Regions from separate parts of the Sinorhizobium sp. NG07B genome, predicted to be linked through region 3. Evidence: predicted binding sites of a transcription regulator. Region 3 holds the regulator's gene; each other region holds the start of a gene.
What was found. Region 3 encodes LexA, which represses DNA repair genes until DNA is damaged. Its sites were predicted from a motif close to TGTTCNNNNTGTGTTCNG; they were not measured.

Region 1 (5,368 bases), on a different contig from region 3:
CACCAGCCTGCAGTATGCTCCCGCAGGCGCCTTGAAAGAAGAATAAAGGATTGGGCGGATGAGCCGGCAGTTTCGCAAGACGGAACTTAAACAAGAATTCGCGGGCGCCGATCTCAAGATCGCGGCGATTCATCGTGATGGAGATCTTACTCCGTTCGTCTTCCTTCACGGCTTCGGCTCGACCAAGGAAGACTATGCCGATTTTGTGCGCCAGCGCGCTTTCGATGGTCACCCCTTCATTGCTTTCGATGCGCCAGGTTTTGGTGAGACCTACTGTTCCGACCTGCCGAAGCTTTCTATCCCTTTTCTTGCGGGGGCGGCACTTCGCGTGGCTGAGGCCTTCAACTTCGACAGGTTCCACTTGGTCGGACACTCCATGGGAGGGCTGACCGCCTTGTTGCTGGCTCACCAGGCTCCCGAGCGCGTGATCAGCTTCACGAATATCAAGGGCAATCTTGCTCCGGAGGATTGCTTCCTCTCCAGACAGATAGTGGACTATGCGGAAGCGGACGCCGCGCAGTTCTTCGAAGACTTCATTCATCGGACACATTCAGCGCCTGCCTTCTCGAGCGCACTTTATGCGGCAAGCCTTCGCCATAAGGTCCGCATTGGCGCTGTGCGTGCAATATTTGAGTCCATGGTTGACCTCTCCGATCATGGAGACTTGCTGGCAAAGTTCGTCAATTTGCCATGCCCTAAGATGTTCATGTACGGCGTCGATTTCGCAAATCTCTCCTATCTTCCACAGCTCAAGTCCTGTGGTGTGCGGCTCGCGGAGATCGAACATTGCGGCCATTTCCCGATGTATTCCAACCCACCTGCGATGTGGAAAGAGATCGTCGACTTCACCATCGCCATTACCTGAAGCGGCTCGACCAACAATGAGCGAATGCGCGAATGCAGGTGATTGCTGCGGCAGGCTCAGGCGGTCGGGTTACTCGCCCCATTGCGAGATCTTAAGCGCGAAACGACCAAATCCACCATCGGGTGGTAACGATTTTCATTCCACGCGAGTGCAGCGGTGACGATCATCACTTTTTCCTTAAGCGGCCTGACGACCACGTTATCAGGCGCAAGTTTGCGCATCGAAGAAGGCACCAGTGCAAGTCCCTGCCCGCAACTGACATAGGCAATCTGCGAAGCGACGGACCTGACCTCATGCAGAATTCGCGGCGCAAAACCATGCGAACGGCAAACCGCGACGACCATGTCGAAATAGACTGGGCTTACCTGTCGAGACGACATCACCAACCGTTCGGTCTCCAGCGATTTCAGACGGACCCTCGGAAGCTTGGCAAGCACGTGGTCCTTTGGCATGGCAACGGCGAGGCGATCGTCGGTCAGCGGCATGGTCGCAATACCGCTACCAATCTCACCCTCCAGCCGGACGAATGCGAGATCCAGTTCCCCGGCCTCAAGGCCTGGAACTGCCTCGACGCTATCAATCTCGCGAACGAACACCGTCAGGTTGGGGTGGCTCCGGCGAAGTCCCTCCAGCAAAGGCGGCACGGTATCGAGCATAGCGGAAGTGATCGCTCCTATATGCAGGACCCCTGACTGCCCGGCCGCGACTTCTTTGACAACACGTTCCAGCTGTTCCACCTGGTCTGCGAAACGACGTACAGCCGGAAGTATGGCGGCGCCAGCCGCGCTCAGCTTCGTGCCGCGGCGGGAACGATCAAACAACTGAAGCTTCAGGGATTGCTCGAGGACCTTGATCTGCCCGGTGAGTGGCGGTTGGGACATGCCAAGGCGTTTGGCGGCGCGACCAAAATGCTCTTCCTCGGCAATTGCTAGAAACATCCAGAGTTGACGGATAAGCCGGAAATCTACAACGCTCATCTCTATCTCCAGAAGCCAGACGCCTAATCCGAAATTGATATCACGACGTCGTCTGTAGAACGATAAGCGATCAGGGATTCTCATTCTCGAGCGCGACGCGGTCGCCGCGCTGGATCGGGAGGAAGGAGCCAAGCTGCCACCTCCGCAGCATGAAGCTGCGGCGCGATGAAGTGCGGCGGGTCGGCTGCCGTGGAGGTCGCGACATCCTTCCGCGATCTCTTCTTGCGCTCGTCGGCCGCCAGGCCATGCTTGCTGTCCCAGACAGCATCCGCCTCGACATTCGCCTTCGCCATCATGAACGGTCTCGGTTTGCGGCCCTTGCCCCTCCGCGATCTGCTCCATGCTGCGGCCGGAGGCGACCGAAGTCGGGTTCTCCTCAAGGACCGCCGCGCCATTCTCCTCGACCGAATGATCGTCGTGATGCTTGATCAGCAGCCAGTTGGTTCGCTTGCCGCCATCGCGATCGTTGCGCATCCGCACCAGGACGAAACTGCCGTGTAGCCGCTTGCCATGAAGCGTGAACTTGAAGTCGCCCTTCTTCAAGGCCTCTTCTGGTGACTTGCGACCCTCCGGTTCCCAGTAGCCGCGATCCCACAACATCACCGTGCCGCCGCCATATTGACCCTTGGGGATCGTGCCTTCGAAGTCGCCATAGTCGAGCGGGTGATCTTCGACCTCGACCGCCAGGCGCTTGTCATGTGGATCGAGCGACGGCCCCTTGGTCACCGCCCAGGATTTGAACACCCCGTCGAGCTCGAGCCTCAGGTCATAATGGAGCCGGGTGGCGTCGTGCTTCTGGATCACGAACCGACGGCGGTTCGACGGCTTGACCTGCGCCTCACCGCTCGGTTCGCTGGTCTTTTTGAAATCGCGCTTGGCACGGTATTTGGAAAGATTGTCGGCCATTTCGCGGCATCCTCCAGCAGCACGAGCGGCGCCGCCGACGTCTGCCTCCTGATTGTCGAAGCTCACAAGACGACAACGCCGCGGGCGGTCCGGAGTTTCGCGGACATAGGCCCCGGGCCAGTTGAAATAGTTGATCTCGCGGCAAAGACTGCTATGTTCTCTATTTGTTTCGGCGCCGCCTTCCAGATGACATGCCGATCCCATCGTGATCGCCGAAGCCGCCATGAACGACATGAGTCCAACCCCCGTCCGAAAAATCGTCCATCTGGACATGGACGCTTTTTACGCATCGGTCGAGCAGCGGGATAACCCGGAGCTTCGTGAAAAGCCCGTTGCGGTCGGCCATCCGGCGGCGCGCGGCGTGGTGGCGGCGGCGAGCTACGAGGCGCGCGCTTTCGGCGTCCATTCGGCCATGCCGTCGGTGACCGCGAAACGAAAATGCCCGGAGCTGATCTTCGTGCCGCCGCGCTTCGACGTCTACAAGGCCGTGTCCCAGCAAATCCGGGAAATCTTCGCGGAATATACGCCGCTCGTCGAGCCGCTGTCGCTCGACGAAGCCTATCTCGATGTCACCGAGAATCTGCAAGGCATGGACATCGCCACCGAGATCGCACTGGAAATCCGTGCCAAGATCAAAGCGGTCACCGGGCTCAACGCATCGGTCGGGATTTCCTACAACAAGTTCCTCGCCAAGATGGCGAGCGATCTGAACAAGCCCAATGGCCAGGCCGTCATCACGCCGCGCAATGGACCCGCCTTCGTCGAGGTCCTCTCCGTCGAGAAATTTCATGGCGTCGGCCCGGCAACGGCCGAAAAGATGCATCGGCTCGGGATCAATACCGGCGCCGACCTCAAGGGGAAGACGCTCGCTTTCCTGCAGGAACATTTCGGGAAATCTGGGCCGTATTTCTATGGCATTGCCCGTGGGATTGACGAGCGCCGGGTGAAGCCCAATCGGATTCGCAAGTCGGTGGGTGCGGAAGACACCTTCGCCGAGGATATTGCTGATCTCGATCTGGCGACCGCGGAGCTCAAACCCCTTGCTGAAAAGGTCTGGCGCTACTGCGAGGCCCAAGGCATCAGCGGCAAGACGGTGACGGTGAAAATCAAATACTCGGACTTCACCCAGGCGACGCGGAGCCGGACCGGGTCAGTAACGTTTGCGGACGTTGCTGAAATCCTTGCTGCGGCGTCGGACCTCTTGGCAACTGTCTATCCATTCAAGCGGCCAGTGCGGCTGCTCGGCGTCACGCTTTCAACGCTGACGGCCTCCGAAATCGGCTATGCAGAAACACAGTCCCAACTTGATCTCGGGCTCTGACGGGCCATCGCACCGAAATGGAAAAGCCTGCCGCGGGAGGAGGTGCGGCAGGCTTTCCTAGAAGAGCCGAACAGCGACTTGGGAGGAGGAGTGCCGCTGTTCCAACAGACGTCCCCTTGGGAGAAGGAGTGGGCCGTCTGAATTTCGAAGCGTTGCGGGAGGAGGAGCATCGCTTCGATGAAAATAATCATACTCGGACCAGCACCATCCGCCAGCGTCTATGTTGCACTGCAGCTATGCACCCGCCGCAACAATCCGCAGAACACGTGGGGCATCCCTGCCCCTGATTTGTCGGCGGCTTCGCCGCTCCAACCGGAATTTGCAGCCCCTGTAATGTCTCACAAAGACGTGCCCATGCGGATTAATCAGAGAATTCCATTGTGCGGCGCAGCAATCGTCGCGGGCGGCGCAATCATCAGCGGGCTACCCTATGGCGTGGCAGGCACGGTCGCGGAGGCGTTCGAGCGTATGCAAGGCCGCAATCCGCCGACTGTCTCCAGGCTCCAGTCCGTGCTCAAGAGCGCATCAAACGACCGCGGACCCTGGCCTTCGATTTCGATCTGGCACGGCACGCATGACCAGACGGTCCGAGCACGGAATGCAAATCACCAAGCAATGGAGCGGCGTGCACGCCCTCGCTACCCAGCCAACTCGGAGCGAGATGATACACGGCCATTCCCGGAAAGTTTGGCTCGACGCGAAAGGCCGGCAAGATCGTCGAGACCTACTTCGTCAAAGGCATGGGCCACGGCGTGCCTCTGGCGACGAACAGCGATGTCCCGATCGGGAGAGCCGGTCCGCATATGCTTGAGACTGGGATTTCCTCGACCGTTCGTATCGCACGTGCATGGGGGCTGGCCACGGAGGCAGACGTCGAGGAGGCTGAGGCAGCCGGCAGTCATGTCCGCCGGGAAGAAACCGATGTGGCGTCATCCACGATAGAAAGGGCATTGCTCTACCCAAGGTCGCGGGCGACCGCCGTCGGCACCACTTCAGACGGCAAGATCGCCAAAGTCATAAACGATGCGCTTCGAGCTGGGGGTCTGATGCGGTGACAAGATCATAGCCCGCAAGCGGGAATGATCTTGTTACGAACACAATCTGCCTCTATATGTCTGCCCATCGGCCTTGCTGGTGAGCATCTGAGGATGTTCGCGGGGCCGCAAGTCGCTTGAGACTTTTGACCACGGATGTACTGGCACTGGAATTGAAGCGATGTGAGGAAGGTCGGGTTTGCCCGGCCTTTTTTGTTACCTGCCGATCTGCTGCAGAACGGGAGCCAACGTTCGGACAGTCCTG
Region 2 (5,368 bases), on a different contig from region 3:
CCGGGCGGCGTCAGCTCGTAGCGGGTCACGTTCAGCCGCGCCAGCGGCTCGAAGGCAAAGGCATAGCCGCCGATTGCCATGGCGCTGGCGAAACCGCCGCCGAGAACTTTCATGAAGTCGCGGCGGGTGATCATCTCAATCCTCCTCGAGTGTCAGACGAAATTGGGCCGCCTCGACATCCTTCGGCGGATTGAGCCCCAAATGCTTCCAGGCGTTCGCCGTCAGCACGCGGCCGCGCGGCGTGCGCTGGATGAAACCCTGCTGGATCAGATAGGGTTCGATTATATCCTCGATCGCATCACGCGGCTCCGATAGGCCGGCCGCGATCGTATCGATGCCAACGGGGCCGCCGCCGAAATTATGGGCGATCATCGTCAGGTAACGGCGATCGAGCTGATCAAGTCCCATATTGTCGACCAGCAACCGCGTCAGCGCCTCGTCGGCAAGCTCCCGCGTCACGGCCTCGACCCGCGCCACCTCGGCGAAGTCGCGCACCCGGCGCAGCAGCCGGCCGGCGATGCGCGGCGTGCCGCGCGCCCGGCGGGCGATTTCGCGCGCGCCCTCATCGGTCATGCCGAGGCCCATCAGCCGCGCGCCGCGACGGACGATCAGTTCCAGTTCCTCGACCGTGTAGAAATTGAGCCGCACCGGGATGCCGAAGCGGTCGCGCAACGGCGTTGTCAAGAGACCGAGGCGCGTCGTCGCCGCCACCAGCGTGAACTTGGCAAGATCGATCTTCACCGAGCGCGCCGCCGGCCCTTCGCCGATGATCAGGTCGAGCTGGAAATCCTCCATGGCCGGATAGAGGATTTCCTCGACCGCCGGGTTCAACCGGTGGATTTCGTCGATGAACAGCACGTCGCGCTCTTCGAGATTGGTGAGCAGCGCCGCGAGATCGCCGGCCTTGGCGATGACCGGGCCGGAGGTCGAGCGGAAATTGACGCCGAGTTCCTTCGCCATGATCTGCGCGAGCGTCGTCTTGCCGAGACCGGGCGGGCCGACGAAGAGAACGTGATCGAGCGCCTCGCCGCGGTTGCGGGCCGCCTCGATGAAGATCTTCAGATTGGCGCGCGCTTCCGCCTGGCCGGTAAACTCGTCGAGCGACTGCGGGCGCAGCGTCGCATCGAGGTCCTCGCCCCGCTTTTCCGGCGCAATCAGGCGTGCGGCTTCAGTCATCTCAAACTTCCGTTGCGGGATGGATCGCGCGGCCGCTCGATTTCGCCCCCGCGTGTCCCAACCTTAGTGCGCGGGCGGCAGTCAATCCAGTGCGATCGCGCACACCCTCACTCCTATTCCATTGTGGCTGCAGAAAGGCTTCCCGCCTCAGCGCGCCAGCTCCTTCAATCCCAGGCGGATCAGCTTGGCGCTGTCACCCCCCTCGCCGCCATTCTTCAAGGCCGCGGCGACCGCGTTCGCCGCCTGGTCGCGTGAATAGCCGAGATTGGTGAGCGCCGACACCGCATCGGCGACGGGAGCAGAGGCAACTCCCTCGCTCAGTTCCTGCCTGAGGCCGATCGTCGGGGCCATGTCGCCGGCAAAGGCCGGAGCCTTGTTCTTCAGCTCGGTGACGATGCGCACCGCCACCTTCGGTCCGACGCCTGGCGCGCGCGCCACCGACGTTTTGTCCTGCAGCGCGATGGCGTTGGCGAGTTCGCCGGGTGTCAGCGTCGAAAGCAGCGCCAGCGCCACCTTCGAGCCCACTCCCTGGACGGTCTGCAGCAGGCGGAACCATTCGCGCTCGAGGACCGACAGAAAGCCGAAAAGCTTCAACTGGTCTTCGCGCACATAGGTCTCGATGAAAAGCACCGCAGCCTCACCGGCCGAGCCGAGCCTGGCGAGCGTGCGGGCCGAACAATAGGCCACATATCCGACCCCCTGAACGTCGAGGACGACATAGTCCTCGCCGATTTCGTCGATGGTGCCTTTGAGCTTGCCTATCATCTGGCTTCCGTCTTTCTGGGTCCCTGTACGTCCCTTTGAGGCTTGCGTTCCGCGCACCCCCTCTGGCCTGCCGGCCATCTTCCCCACAAGGGGGGAGAAAAGGAGTGGCACGATCCGTGCCTCCACGGCAGCGTTCCACTTGCTGAAACCTTTCGGTAGGAACCAGTGGCCAGCGGCACATATTCTCCCCCCTTGTGGGGGAGATGGCCGGCAGGCCAGAGGGGGATGGGCTTAGCCGCCATTGCCTGCCCTACCCAGCAAGCGCCGCAAGGCGGCTGGTGATCGCCTGCCTGTTGTGCGCATGGCAGATGGCGATGGCAAGCGCGTCGGCGGCGTCGTTGCCCTTGAACTCGGCCTTGGGCATCAGCACCTTCAACATCATATGGATCTGCTGCTTCTCCCCATGGCCGACGCCGATTACCGCCTTCTTCACCGCATTCGGTGCATATTCGGCGACCCGGAGGCCGGCGCGCGCCGGAACCAGCATGGCGATGCCGCGCGCCTGGCCGAGCTTCAGCGTCGCCGTCGCGTCCTTGTTGACGAAGGTCTGTTCCACCGCCGCCTCGTGCGGCTGGTAGCCATGCACCACCTCGGCAAGCCCGTCGTGCAACTGGCAGAGGCGCGAGGCAAGGTCCATCTCGCCGTCGGAGGTCACCGTGCCGGAAGCGACGAAACGCAGCGAATTGCCGAGCGTCTCGATAATGCCCCAGCCTGTGCGTCTCAGGCCCGGATCAATGCCGATGATGCGAATCGTCGTCTGCATGGCTCACCCTATGTCGGTCAACGGGACGCTGCCAGCAAAAAGTGAACAAAACAAAAACATTACACAGAAACGACATCCGCCGAAGGAAAAACGCAGGCGGGGCCTTGGCGCAAAGAAGCTTGAACCTACATTGCGATCGATCAATTTCTCTTAATTGAAAGCGTTTGCCATGCTGCCCTTTTCCGTTCTCGACCTGTCGCCGATTACCGAAGGCGGCAGCGTCGCCCAGTCGCTGGAAAACTCGCGCCGGCTGGCGATCGCAGCGGAGGAGAATGGCTACAGGCGCTTCTGGCTGGCCGAGCATCACGGCATGAAGGGAATTGCCAGCGCCGCCACTTCGATCGTCATCTCGCATGTGGCTTCGGCGACGCAGAGCATCCGCGTCGGCTCCGGCGGCATCATGCTCCCCAACCATTCGCCGCTCGTCATTGCCGAGCAATTCGGCACGCTTGCCGCCCTTTATCCCGGCCGTATCGATCTCGGCCTCGGCCGTGCGCCCGGCACCGACATGCGGACGGCGCAGGCGCTCCGGCGCAATATGGAAGCAAGCTCGAACAATTTCCCGAATGATGTCGTGGAGCTTCAGGCGCTGCTCGGGCCCGTCAGCGAAGATCAGAAAATCATCGCCGTGCCGGGGGCCGATTCGAACGTGCCGATCTGGCTGCTCGGCTCGAGCCACTTCAGCGCCCATCTCGCCGGCATGCTCGGCCTTCCCTTCGCCTTCGCATCGCACTTCGCGCCGAATATGCTGCTCTCCGCGCTCGAGATCTATCGCGAGCGCTTCACGCCGTCGCCGCAGCTCGACAAGCCGCAGGTGATGGTCGGCGTCATGGGCGTTGCGGCCGACACGGACGAGGAGGCCAACTATCTTTTCACCTCGATGCAGCAATCCTTCGTGGCGCTTCGCCGCAATGCGCGTGGTCGCTTCCCGCCGCCCGTCCGGTCGATGGAGGGGCTGTGGACTCCGGACGAAAAAATCTTCGTCGACCATGCGATGAGCTATGCGGTCGTCGGCGGTCCCGAAACCATCCGCCGCAAGATCGCGTCCTTCGTCGATCTCACCAGGGCCGACGAGCTGATCGTCTCCATGCCGATCTTCGACATGGAGAAGCGGCTGCACTCGCTGAAGCTATTCGCACAGGCGCAAGCGGATTTGGCGCGGGCTGCTTGACCGCAAAGGGTGCCACCCCCTCTACCCTGCCGGGCATCTCCCCCAAGGGGGGAGATCGGCCAGAAGCAAAGCGCTGCCTGGCACTGAGTTTGCGAATGTCAAAGAGACCAGTTTTCACGGTTCGCGTGACGAGCAATTGATTGAGCGGAACATCGCCGCTTGCCGATCTCTCCCCTTGCGGGGGAGATGCCCGGCAGGGCAGAGGGGGGTATTACGCCCGCTTGCCCAGCGCCGAACAGACCTCAGGCGGAAAGCTTCGCCAGCACTTCCTCGGACACCTCGAAGTTCGAATAGACGTTCTGGACGTCGTCATCGTCCTCGAGGTTGTCGATGAGCTTCATCAGCGACTGTGCCTTTTCCTCGTCGACCGGCACTGTGTTCTGCGCCTTCCAGATCGCCTTGACGGTCTCTGCTTCGCCGAGCACGCCTTCGAGCGCCTTCGAAACGTCGCCGATATCTTCGAAACCGCAGATGATCGTGTGGCCTTCCTCGTCCGTCGCCACGTCGTCGGCGCCCGATTCGATCGCCGCTTCCATCACCTTGTCGGCGTCGCCGGCCGAAAGCGGGTAGGTGATTTCGCCGACGCGGTCGAAGGAGAAGGACACCGAACCGGTTTCACCGAGTGCGCCGCCGGCCTTGGTGAAGATCGAGCGGACATTGGAGGCGGTGCGGTTGCGGTTGTCGGTCAATGCCTCGACGATGACGGCGACGCCGCCCGGGCCATAGCCCTCGTAGCGGACTTCTTCGTAGTTCTCCGCGTCGCCGCCGGCAGCCTTCTTGATGGCGCGCTCGATATTGTCCTTCGGCATCGACTGCGCCTTGGCGTTCTGGATGGCGAGCCGGAGGCGCGGGTTCATGCCCGGGTCGGGCAGGCCGGTCTTCGCGGCAACGGTGATTTCGCGCGCGAGCTTGGAAAACATTTTCGAGCGCACCGCATCCTGACGGCCCTTGCGGTGCATGATGTTCTTGAACTGTGAATGGCCAGCCATGACGCCCTCTGCATGCATGAATTTGTTGGGATCGGGCGCCTTATAGTTTCATTGCCGCTTTTCGTCCAGCAGGGCCACCGTTCCGGCACGCGGAATTCGACTCACGCGCAAATGCAGTTCCGCCCGTCAAACCCCCTGGAGCACATGGATCAGCGGCTTGCTCGGCAGAGTGCGCAGCGAAACCGTGATGCTCGGACCGGTGGCGAAGCTCTTGTCATAGTCGTCGCCGAACATCGCCAGGAAATCGCCGATCGGCGGTCCGCGCCGGTGCATCGGCAGGATGAGCGCGGCGCGCAGCCGCGACGTGACGCGGCTCATGCTTTCCGCCCCCATCGTCAGACCGCCGTCGACGGGCACCATCAAAACGTCGAGCCGGCCGATCTGCCGGTAGTGGCTGTCGTCGAGCTCGTGGTGGAGGTGGCCGAGATGACCGATGCAGAGTCCTGCCACCTCGAATATAAAGATCGAATTGCCGTCCGGCTCCATGCCCTCGAAGCCGGAGCG
Region 3 (5,368 bases):
CCGGCAGCTGCTGTTCGAAGTCCGCAAGCACGACCTGGAGCGCATGGCATGAGCGATTTCGAACCGGGGCTCTGCACCGTCACCTTCAGGAGCTTGCCTCCGGAAAAAATCGTCGGCTTAGCCCGGAGCGCCGGTCTTGCGGCGATCGAATGGGCAGGCGACGCTCATATTGCTCCGGGCGACACGTCCAACGCCCGGATCGTCGGGCTCCTCAGCGCAAGGGCCGAACTGACGACATCCTACGGATCCTATGTCGCGCCACCGACTGACGACCTCATCGAATTCAGGCGTGCGCTCGAGAGCGCGATTGCACTCGGTGCCTCGAATATCCGCATCTGGCCAGGCACCCGCCGGCGCGATTCAAAGGACTACAGCGCAGGCGAAAGACGTGATGCCGCAAAGGCGATCCGCGACATGGGCGCCGAAGCCGCGCGCCACCGCGTGACCGTCTCGCTGGAATATCACCCGCAATCGCTGACTGACACGACCGACTCGGCAAGCCGCCTGATCGACGCGATCGCCCACGACAATGTTTATCTCTATTGGCAGCCGCGGCCCGGGCTGGAGCTCGGCGAGGCGCTCGCAGAGGTCGCCCGCATCGGTCAGCATGTATCTCATGTCCACGTCTTCGCCTGGGATCGAAATCGCAACCGTTTTCCCCTGGCATCGGCATCCGACTATTGGCGAAGCGTCCTCACGGCCCTCCCCGCATCGCGCTGGACCGGGCGACGCTTTGCAATGCTGGAATTCGTCGCCAATGACGATCCCGCCGCCTTCATCGAGGACGCCGCGACGCTCAAGCAAATTCTCCTCGAGTGACATCCACGACGGCCCCGATCCTCCCCACGCGAGACGCCGGGAGGGACTGGCGCGGGCGCTCAAATCCGCCTATATAGGTGAACGGCTGGGGTCGTAGCTCAGTTGGGAGAGCGCCGCAATCGCACTGCGGAGGTCGAGGGTTCGACTCCCTTCGACTCCACCAAACGACCTTTGTCCGACCCGGAGACATAGGTAACAGAACATCGCTAAGACATCAGCGACATCTCTGTAGCGGGCCGATCCGACGTGGCTCGTCACCCTCGGACGACCACCACTTCAGACTGTATTCGCAGCAGACCCATTGCGAACGCGAATTCCGTTAAGAAGCGAGCGACCCGAAGTCAGAGGGAGCGGTGTTTTCCACCCGATGTGCCGTCTTCCCGCCTTGCCCCTCGCTTGCCAAAGAGCCTGATTTGAGAGAGACTTAGCACCTGGCATCATTGCATATCGGCAACTCCCGCAAGTGGGGACTACCATGCCTCTCAAATCTCTGATCGCCGCCGCCTTAATCGCTCTTCTCACACTTTCAGGATGCGCCACGACAGGCGCTACGGGCAACACGACCTACACCCAGTGGTACGGCCCCTACCCTGAACCCGACTTCGACGTTCTTAGCCCCGGCGGGCTGCGCCTCGCCTACTAGGACGGCTTGTCAAGACGATGCACAGCGTCGTCAAAGGTGAGCAAACGCTCGCCTATGTGTGACGCTTGCCGCACGCAAGTCTTCACCACCATCGAAACCCGCAAACCGTCCGTGCCGCCCTGATAGCGGACGCGCCTCGACGCATGAGTTCACGGAATATTAAGTGCTTGCGGAACACATATGGAACGGATAGTTTCTGTTCTTGATTTGTTTCGCGAATCTGGAGTGACGCGCATGCTGACCCGCAAGCAACAGGAATTGCTTCTGTTCATTCATGAACGGATGAAGGAATCCGGGGTCCCGCCCTCCTTCGACGAGATGAAAGATGCGCTCGATCTTGCGTCGAAATCGGGCATCCACCGGCTGATCACTGCGCTGGAAGAACGCGGTTTCATTCGCCGGCTACCCAATCGGGCCCGAGCGCTCGAGGTCATCAAGCTGCCGGAAGCCTATTCGAGCCCAGCCCAGCCGCGGCGCGGCTTCTCGCCGAGCGTCATCGAGGGCAGCCTCGGCAAGCCCCCGGCACCGAAGCCGGCGCCAACGCCACCGGTCGAGAGCGCGTCTATGACAGTGCCGGTCATGGGCCGGATCGCCGCCGGCGTGCCGATTTCGGCCATTCAGAACAATACGCACGAGATTTCCGTGCCGGTCGAGATGATCGGCAGCGGCGAGCACTACGCCCTCGAAATCAAGGGCGATTCGATGATCGAGGCGGGCATTCTCGATGGCGACACGGTGATCATCCGCAACGCCAGCACCGCCAGCCCGGGCGACATCGTCGTCGCCCTGATCGACGACGAGGAGGCAACCTTGAAGCGATTCCGCCGCAAGGGCGCATCGATCGCACTGGAAGCGGCGAATCCGGCTTACGAAACGCGCATCTTCGGACCCGACCGCGTGAAAATTCAGGGCAAACTCGTCGGTCTGATCCGGCGCTATCACTAGGCCGATTTGGGTTCCTGTGCCGATCCTGTGTGCGGTCGTTTCGCGCGGTCGCGACGACAGAACTGTTCTCTTTGCCTTCCGTGATCTCGCTTACTGCGGCCGGCGTTTATTGGTCTCGGCGTCCGCCATGCCACCGGCAAGAAGCGCTCTCGTATTCCGGCCTGTTCAAAGCTGTTTGTGGGCGTCTTTTTTGAACGTCTCCCTCTTGCGCTCCACATGGATTCGTTTTAAACGCCCGCCATCGCTCGATTTTACGAGCACGAGAGGCCTCGTGGCGGAGTGGTGACGCAGAGGACTGCAAATCCCCTCCACTTTCAATAAAATCAATATCGTTTCTGAAAAAGCGGCCGAAAATACCTCGTTTTCCGTCGTTTTTGGCACATTGATTTTTCAGAGGAATTCAGAGTTTTCAGAAACGCCATCGGGCCGATTTTTACGTCAGTTTGTGAGCTCGAACACCGTCGCATCGTCGGCCCTCTCCCTTATGCCTTTGAACGACGGATGCCGGAGCTTGCCATCCTGTGTCCAGGCGCGATACTCGGCCTCAGCGACCAGCACTGGCTCGACGAAGACGGCCCCCTTCCTCTTCAGGTTCACCGCCGGCGAATCCGTCCGGATTGCCTCGAGCAGCTCGCGCAGCTTGGCTGACTCCGCGTACGTCCATCCGGTTCCGCAGCCGCCGACATAGACAAGCTCACCCCTCCTCCTTGCCGCCAGCAGCAGCCGACCGATCGCGCCGGGGACGGTTGACGGCTCGAAGCCGACGATCACGAAGCTGTCGCTGCGCACGCACTTGATCTTCTGCCAGTCGGGCCGACGGCCGGAGTGATATGGCTTGTCACGGCGCTTGGCGACAATCCCCTCGAGGCCGTGCTCGCAGGCGATCCGGAAGAACTCTTCCCCACTCGCCTCGACTTCCTCCGACAGCCGAATGACACCGGCACGGCCGGCGACGATCGGCTCCAGCAGCCGCCGGCGTTCGCTGAGTGGCAGCCGGCGCAGGTCGCGACCGTCGAGATAGAGGAGATCGAACGCGAAGAAGAGGATTTCGCGGGGATCGTGCAGACTGGGCTTCCTGCCGAGGGCACGCTGCAGCATGCCGAAGTCAGAGCGGCCGTGCTCATCGAGCACGACCGCCTCGCCGTCGAGGATTGCGGTCATCAGCCCAAGAAGCCGCGCCTCGGCAGCGATTGAAGGGAAGCGGCTCGTCCAATCGTAGCCGCCGCGAGTGATGATCCGCACGCGACCGGTCTCGATATGGACGGCCAGGCGGTAGCCGTCCCACTTCACCTCGAAGGCCCAGTCCCGCCCTGATGGAGGCCGATCGACGAGCGTTGCGACGCAAGGCTCTACCCGCGCCGGCAGAGGGTCCGGCGGCGCTTCTGGCGGCTTATTCGAGGATGCTCTGGCCATGAGCAATTAACGCGCGGATCAGGGAAAAAGCCTCATCGATGGGCCTTCCTCCATCCAGCTTCGCGCGCGGCCTCCTCAGAGCAGAACCACCATTCGCCGTTCAACAGGCTAATACGCGTCTCGCTGTAATACTCCTGGCCCGGGATGTGATAGATGCGTTCGCCAGTCTGGTAGCTGATATTGCCTTTAATGTCGCAGCCGACGATGGGCGGTATAAACTCAGAAGCGGCGAACAGCGCTATCGCCGCAACGCCAACAATGCCGGTAACTGAACCGCCTTGCTGTTTGCGTGCCCATTTGTCGCGATGGTTCGGCCAGGCTCGTTCGGGCACGTTACCCTTCACAGGACGCTTGCTGCGCTGTTTCGGGTCAAACTCGAAGACTTTTCCCATTACATCCTCCAACGCGAGGATGCCGCCCATCGATGTGGGCGTCTAGCCGCCCAAATGGAGTAGTTTTGGGAGCAAACGCAAACCGCATTGACTCTCGCTGAAACCAGAACATAATAAGAACATTCATCGGCGTTGCGGCCGCCAATCGGAAAACCCGTGGGGTAAAAGACTCCGTTGCGTGCGCGGAGAAGGAGACGTCATGTCTGCTGAGAAGCAAACTTCCGACATCGACGAATTCGATGCGTGGATGGATGAGGTCGCATCGGCACTTGCCTGGCATGGCGGAGACGCGGAAGCGACAATCCGGACGCTCCTCGCCGACTGCAAGCATCTACGAGAGCAACTGGCACTGGCTCAGATTGCGATGGGTCTGGGCTTCACTCGCGGCTGGTCGCCCTGCCCAGAGCGCCAGGATGAGGTGACGACGTGAGCGACGAGCAAGGCGCGGCCAAGCACGATACAACGCTATACGTGCACTATTGCGAACATCCAGGCTGCACGAAATGGGGCGGCTTCGGCTTCGCTGCCGGCAAGGGCGAGCCACGCTGGTTCTGCTTCGAGCACCGGCCCGGCCGGGTTGACGTCGGCGTTGTCGCGGACGATACGTCAGCGCGCGGAATGAAGGGGCTCATACGATAATGACCGAAGAACAGCGCGAAGCCGCGGAGAACCTGCACGAAGCGATGCGGATTTTCAACGATGCCATCCGCGAAGCGGCTTATCGCGGCTTACACGTCGAACAGTGCTGCCGCACATCTCTGAGCCCCCACAATGACGTCTTTTCGTTTCCTTCCTGCCCTCCTCTCCACCGCCGTTGCCACGGCGCCTCTCGACGCCGCTCTCGGATCGGGCCGCCGTCATCTGGCGGGGCGGTTTCGAGTTGCCACGTCCTAACGATAACCGGCAGACGCCCGATGCGACACAGGGCCGCGGATACGCTTGGCCGCATCCAACATCACAATGTTGATCGGGGCTTAGCAGCGACTCGTCGCGCGGATTCAAAGCTTTCCCAGCGCAGATTCAGCCTTTTCATCTGAGAGCTCGTTGGCTAAGAGGAATGTCTCATCTGGGGTTGAAATAGGTGGATAATGCGCGCATTGATATGGAACTGCCCATGGGGTTCCCAGGGGCAGCCTTTGTTTTTTCAGAATTGCTT
Region 4 (5,368 bases), on a different contig from region 3:
TCAGCCTGTGGGCACTCGCCCGAAAATCCCTCCTGAGTTCGTCCTTTGCCCTTTCGAGGACGCGCCGCTGTTCGTCGGCCAATCCAGAACCTGCCCTCAAGGAACGGGCGATCTTCCGCGGATCGTCCGAGGCAAAGATACCGGGCTCGATGTCCAGCGCATTGCTATGCGCCGTCACCTCTTGCGACCATTTCGTCGTCTTTTTACTGCCGTTGCCCTTCGGGCCCCATCAGCGGCTCAGCGCAGCCACACGGGCAATTCGGAAGCCTGCCGAAATTCGCGCGCCCGGTCCTTCCAGCCGAGCTTTTCCCAGGCGAATTGCTGGGCCGCCATCCTTGCCGTCTCCTTCGTGGGATAAAAATCAGGCAACACATAATCCTTGTCGCCACAGCAGAGCAACGCTCTCCCGCTCATCAGGTCGAAATGAAGCTCTAGGCATTCCTGTGCATGCATCGAATCCCTCCCGGACATGATTCACAAAAACGGCCCTCGCGAGAGGAAGTTCCAACGACATGAAAAGAAGCTCCGCAAATCCGCATCGTACCACCGGAACAACGGAGGCTTCCCGGAGTTTAGAGCGCTTACGGGAGACCAGCCATGAGCAAGCACGGAAAAGCGCGATCCCCGACCGTCGCGCGCCCTCTTGATCCGCACGGTGTCGACGAACCGATCGATGCGTCAGAACGTCATGCGGCAGAGACCAGTGGTACGGTCCGGCAACAGATCACTGACCTGCAGGAGCGCATCGCCGAGCTCGAGGCAGAGATCGATGCGATTGCGACCGAGGCGCATACCGCAATCGGTACGCTCCCCGGCGCCGACCGGATCGAGACGGCAAAGGATGTGGTTACCGAGAAGCGCGACGAGATTCAGAGGCTGAGGGCACGGCTGGAGGAAATTCAAAGGCTCGTCGCGACGCGTTAGCTTCTCAAACTCACCCGCGGCGAGGCCGGTTCAAAACACGTCATACCTCAAAATAGGCGCGCAATACGGACTGAACAGGGTTTCCTTGCAAGTGTCCGCTCTCACTCGCGGTCGACGAACTTGAAGAAACGGCTGACTTTCCCCTCCGCGGTCCGGTCCTGATAAAGGAAGGCCAGCTTGTTCTCGTCGAATATGCTGAAGAAATCCCCCCAGGAAATCTCCTCCAGCCTCTCTTCCGGCTTTCCAAAGTCGATGCGCAGCAAACCGCCGTCGGATGCCCCCTTGACGCGGGCCGGATGGCCGTCGCGGCTCTCTGCCCATTTGCGGATCGTGTCGTGATCGGTCGTTGTTTTCGAAGCGCTCACCGGAACCTCCTTCGGTTGGGGATGTCTCGCATCTCGCCCCTCTAATCGATCGGTCCGGTGATTGTTCCCGTGAGCTCAGCTGCGGCTGCGGCCCTTGACGGCGGCAGCGTCCCTGTGGTCTTCCTTGTCCTCCGGCTCCCAGCCGAACACGCTCCGCCCGCCAAAGCGGGCAGAATTTCTGAACTCGCCGGCAACGATCTCCTTAAGATCCGGGCCGGTGACGTAGCGCTCCAACCGGCGCGACTGCTCATCGAGCCGCCGCAAGGCGGCGAGTTCCTCCTCTCGCCCGAGCCGCCCTTTCTGCACCGCCGATTTCATCACGTTGATCGTCTCGTCATAGACCTTGAGCGGCACCGGGAAGGGATGACGGTCCTTGCCGCCATGGGCGAGCGAAAAACGAGCCGGGTCGGAAAAGCGGCACGGCGTGCCGTGCACCACCTCGGCGACCATCGCGAGCGCCTTGACGGTTCGCGCGCCGACGCCCGGCACGAGAAGCAGTTCCTCGAAATCCTTCGGCCCGCGATCGGCTGCGGCGGCGAAATTGCCGTGCAGGCGCCGCATGTTCACGTCGCTTTCGCGCACGTCGTGATGGGCCGGCATGAAGAGGTGCGGCAGCATCGGCTGGGCCGGAGCCGGCAGTCCCGGCCCGCGCGCCTCGATCGTCGCCAGCTCGCGCATTAGGCCATCGGGTCCGAGCGCGCTTAAAAGGTCGAGCTGGCTTGCCCGCGAGGCGCCGGCGCGCCGGTCCGCAAGGTTGATGATCTTGCCCTGCTCCCGCCCCTCGATCGCCGCATGCGGCGAGTCGACGAAGCTATCCAGGCCTTCGGAAAGCCAGTGATAGCGCCGTGCCTGCCGTCGGTCGCCATTCATGCCCTGCTGGACAACCACCCAGCTCGCATCGTCCGTGACAATGAAGCCGTGAAGGTAGAGATCGAAGCCGTCCTGTACGGCGGCACTGTCGACCTTGGCGACGAGGCGGCTCGCCTCGGCAAGCCTCGCGCCGTCGAAACCGATGCGTTCGCCGATCACGACAAGTTCGCCCGGGGTCATTCGGGAATGCCGGCCACGGCCGCCGCAGACGTGAATGCCGAGTTCGCCCGAAAGCGGCGTCAGGCCACGCTTCAAGGCGCCGATGACGCTGGTGGTGATCCCCGACGAATGCCAGTCCATGCCCATCACCGCGCCGAAGGACTGGAACCAGAACGGGTGCGCAAGCCGCCTCAGGAATTCGTCCCGTCCATAATGATGGACGATCGCCTCGGTGATCAGAGTGCCGAGGCGTGTCATCCGGTCGCCGAGCCACTTCGGGACCCGGCCGCCATGCAGCGGCAGATCCGCATTGCCCGCTCGTTGCGCCATGTCTCGGCTCCTCGTTGTATCGTCTTTGATTTAACCCTACATGCTTCGGATGTTCGCGGAAAGTTCTCAGTGGCTGCGCGCAAGTTTCGGGCGCAACGTTGGCGAGCGTGAAAATATGAGACTACATACGACCGGCATAGATCGGGGAGCGCTATCCATTGCAGTGGGATGACAGCTTCTTTGCGCGCGACGCCGTTAAGGTCGCCGCCGATTTAATCGGTGCGGAATTCGCTGTCTCCGGCATCGGCGGCATCATAGTCGAGACGGAAGCTTATCTGCCCGACGATGCCGCCTCCCACAGCTTCGCCGGTACCACGAACCGCAACCGCTCGATGTTCGGCCCGCCGGCGCATGCCTATGTCTATCTTTCCTACGGTCTTCACTGGTGCCTGAATTTCGTCTGCCTGCCCGGCAGCGCCGTGCTCGTCCGCGCCATCGAGCCGAGATGGGGGCTGGAGACGATGCGGGAGCGGCGCGGCGTTTCGCAAGACAGGTTGCTCTGTTCCGGCCCCGGACGAGTCGGCCAGGCGCTCGCGATCGGCAAGGAACAGGATGGCTTGCCGCTTAACGGAAAGCCCTTCCAGCTAAGCCTGCAGACGAAGCGGCCGCCCATTGCAACCGGCCTTCGCGTCGGAATATCCAAGGCCGTCGAGCACCCCTGGCGCTTCGGATTGGAGGGCTCACCCTTCCTCAGTCGCAAATTCTAATGCATGTCGCCCAAACGTGTGCAGCGGTTTTGGGATGACGACATGCACAAAACAAGGACCTAAAGCGCGCAGCGTGAATACATTTTCTCGCGACGCGCTTTGGCCTGTCAGCGTGGCTCGATCTGCTCATAGGTGCATTGGCGCGGATCCTTGTCGGGACGCCAGCGCATCAGCTTCGTGCCATGGCGAAAGCGACGGCTGCTGACGTGATCGAATCTCACCTCGACCACCAGCTCCGGACGGACCGGTTCCCATTCGCCGCTGCGCTCGGTGCTCCAGCGGCTCGGGCCGCCGGGTGCCTTGCCGGTAAAGCCGGGCGGCTCGCGCAATGCCTCCAGCCGACGTGTCAATGCCGGGCGCTCCTTGTCGGAAATCGTCGCGGTGAAACCGACGTGGTTCAGCGTTCCGTCGCTATCGTAAAGCCCGAGCAGGAGGGAGCCGACCGCGTCGCTGTTGCTCTCGTAGCGGAAGCCGCCGACGACGCAATCGGCGGTTTTCAGGCGTTTGACCTTGACCATCGCCCGCTCGCCGCATTCGTAAGTCCCGTCGCGCCGCTTGGCGACGACGCCGTCGGTCGCGCCCGCCTCCCACGAGGCGAGCCATCGCTCGGCCTCCTGTCGGTCTCGCGTGAAGGGGGAAAGGGCGAGCTTGTCCGGAACTGCGTTTTTGGCGGCAAAGGCTTCCAGTGCCGCTCTCCGGGCGGGAAGAGGCTTGTGGGTCAGGATTGCCCCCTTTGCGTCGACCAGCATGTCGAACAGGATGAGGCGGGCCGGCGTTTGCTGCGCGAGCTTCTCGACGCGGCTTGCCGCCGGATGCAGGCGCATCTGCAGGGCGTCGAAGGAAAGACGCCCCTCGACTTCGATGACGAGTTCACCGTCAAGGACGAATTGGCGGGCGTCCAGCCGGTGCAAGAGGGCGATGACTTCCGGGAAAAACCGCCCGAGCGGCTTGCCGGATTTGGCCCTAAGATCAACCTCCTCGCCGGATTTGAAGGCAAGGCAGCGGAAGCCGTCCCATTTCGGCTCATACTGCCATGCCCCATCTCTCGGAAGCTCGGTCGCAGAGCGGGCCTCCATCGGCGCGGTGCTGACCGGCAGCGCGAAGCCGCCGGCGGATACAGCCTCCGCCGCCGCCCTTGCCTTTCTCGCCGAGCGCGGCCGTCCGGTCGCCTTGGTCGGTTTTCGATGCGCCGGTGACGGCATCGTCCACTCCTTGCCCGATCGCCCTATTTCAGCTTCACGGCCGGTTCCCTCGCCCAGACGCGCAGCTTGCCGAGTTCCTTGAAGAAGGCGGCGATGCTCCCGGCATCGGTGAGCTCGATCGTTCCCTCGTCGAGGGCGTCGGCAATGCCGGCCCTCTCCAGGAGGGGACGTGCCGCACCGACAAAGCCGATATATTTGCAATGGGCGAAAGCATCGGCCACGAAATCGCGGGCGGTGGCGACATCGATCAGATCGGCGACGGCCTCTGCCGAAGGAAGAAGCACCACCGCGTCGTAGAGCACGGATGGGCCGCCATCGACCATCTGATGGGCTGCGACCCACCTGCCGTCCGAGGAGGTGAATCCGCCGACCTTGGGGGCGATCAGCTCGAAGGCTGCCTTTTGCTCCATGACCGCAGCGATCAGGCCATCGAGCAGCGCCGCATCCGCGCCGTCGGTCGCCAGAATTCCGAGCTTACGGCCCTCGAAGCGCTTCGGACCGCGCTCGATGATGCTGAGCGCCGGCGATGGATCGAGGTCCTGCCGCGTGGGTACGGCAGCTTCGGCCGGCTTCGGCATTGTTTGCAATCCGAGCGCGTGGCCGACCTTCTTGCCGAGCGTCTCGTCGATATTGAGGAGATGGGCGACCATGCGCTCGCGAATCACAGGTGTCTCCACCTTGCTCAATTCGAAGGTCAGGGCGTCAGCAATATGACGCTGCTCGGGCGGCGTCTGGCTGATGAAGAACTGGCGCGCCTGACTATAGTGGTCCGCGAAGCTCTCGGCCCGAATGCGCAGTTTCGGCCCCTGCT

Region 1: dinB (DNA polymerase IV) is a predicted target of LexA. The motif match lies at 2,903-2,920, and genes of this name have one in related genera.
Region 2: ruvC (crossover junction endodeoxyribonuclease RuvC) is a predicted target of LexA. The motif match lies at 2,746-2,763, and genes of this name have one in related genera.
Region 4: CO664_RS10640 (DUF763 domain-containing protein) is a predicted target of LexA. The motif match lies at 2,699-2,716, and genes of this name have one in related genera.

What each region holds. Positions count from the first base shown of each region.
Region 1 is NZ_NWTD01000016.1:53,780-59,147, forward strand. It holds gene CO664_RS27270 (alpha/beta hydrolase) at 59-865, shown strand; gene CO664_RS27275 (LysR substrate-binding domain-containing protein) at 922-1,926, opposite strand; partial or broken gene CO664_RS27280 (DNA polymerase ligase N-terminal domain-containing protein) at 1,995-2,748, opposite strand; gene dinB (DNA polymerase IV) at 2,972-4,069, shown strand.
Region 2 is NZ_NWTD01000006.1:141,607-146,974, forward strand. It holds gene CO664_RS20445 (metallophosphoesterase) at 1-134, opposite strand, end outside; gene ruvB (Holliday junction branch migration DNA helicase RuvB) at 136-1,176, opposite strand; gene ruvA (Holliday junction branch migration protein RuvA) at 1,324-1,941, opposite strand; gene ruvC (crossover junction endodeoxyribonuclease RuvC) at 2,192-2,704, opposite strand; gene CO664_RS20465 (LLM class flavin-dependent oxidoreductase) at 2,874-3,875, shown strand; gene CO664_RS20470 (YebC/PmpR family DNA-binding transcriptional regulator) at 4,118-4,864, opposite strand; gene CO664_RS20475 (MBL fold metallo-hydrolase) at 4,991-5,368, opposite strand, start outside.
Region 3 is NZ_NWTD01000001.1:1,676,561-1,681,928, forward strand. It holds gene CO664_RS08015 (hydroxyacid dehydrogenase) at 1-52, shown strand, start outside; gene CO664_RS08020 (sugar phosphate isomerase/epimerase) at 49-819, shown strand; tRNA gene CO664_RS08025 (tRNA-Ala) at 907-982, shown strand; gene CO664_RS30630 (hypothetical protein) at 1,295-1,462, shown strand; gene lexA (transcriptional repressor LexA) at 1,697-2,407, shown strand; gene ligD (non-homologous end-joining DNA ligase) at 2,846-3,820, opposite strand; gene CO664_RS08045 (hypothetical protein) at 3,853-4,212, opposite strand; gene CO664_RS08050 (hypothetical protein) at 4,412-4,642, shown strand; gene CO664_RS08055 (hypothetical protein) at 4,639-4,851, shown strand; gene CO664_RS08065 (hypothetical protein) at 5,349-5,368, shown strand, end outside.
Region 4 is NZ_NWTD01000003.1:128,624-133,991, reverse strand. It holds partial or broken gene CO664_RS31570 (DUF3175 domain-containing protein) at 107-181, opposite strand; gene CO664_RS10650 (hypothetical protein) at 598-924, shown strand; gene CO664_RS10645 (hypothetical protein) at 1,026-1,289, opposite strand; gene CO664_RS10640 (DUF763 domain-containing protein) at 1,365-2,648, opposite strand; gene CO664_RS10635 (DNA-3-methyladenine glycosylase) at 2,807-3,355, shown strand; gene CO664_RS10630 (ATP-dependent DNA ligase) at 3,463-4,557, opposite strand; gene catE (catalase C) at 4,581-5,368, opposite strand, start outside.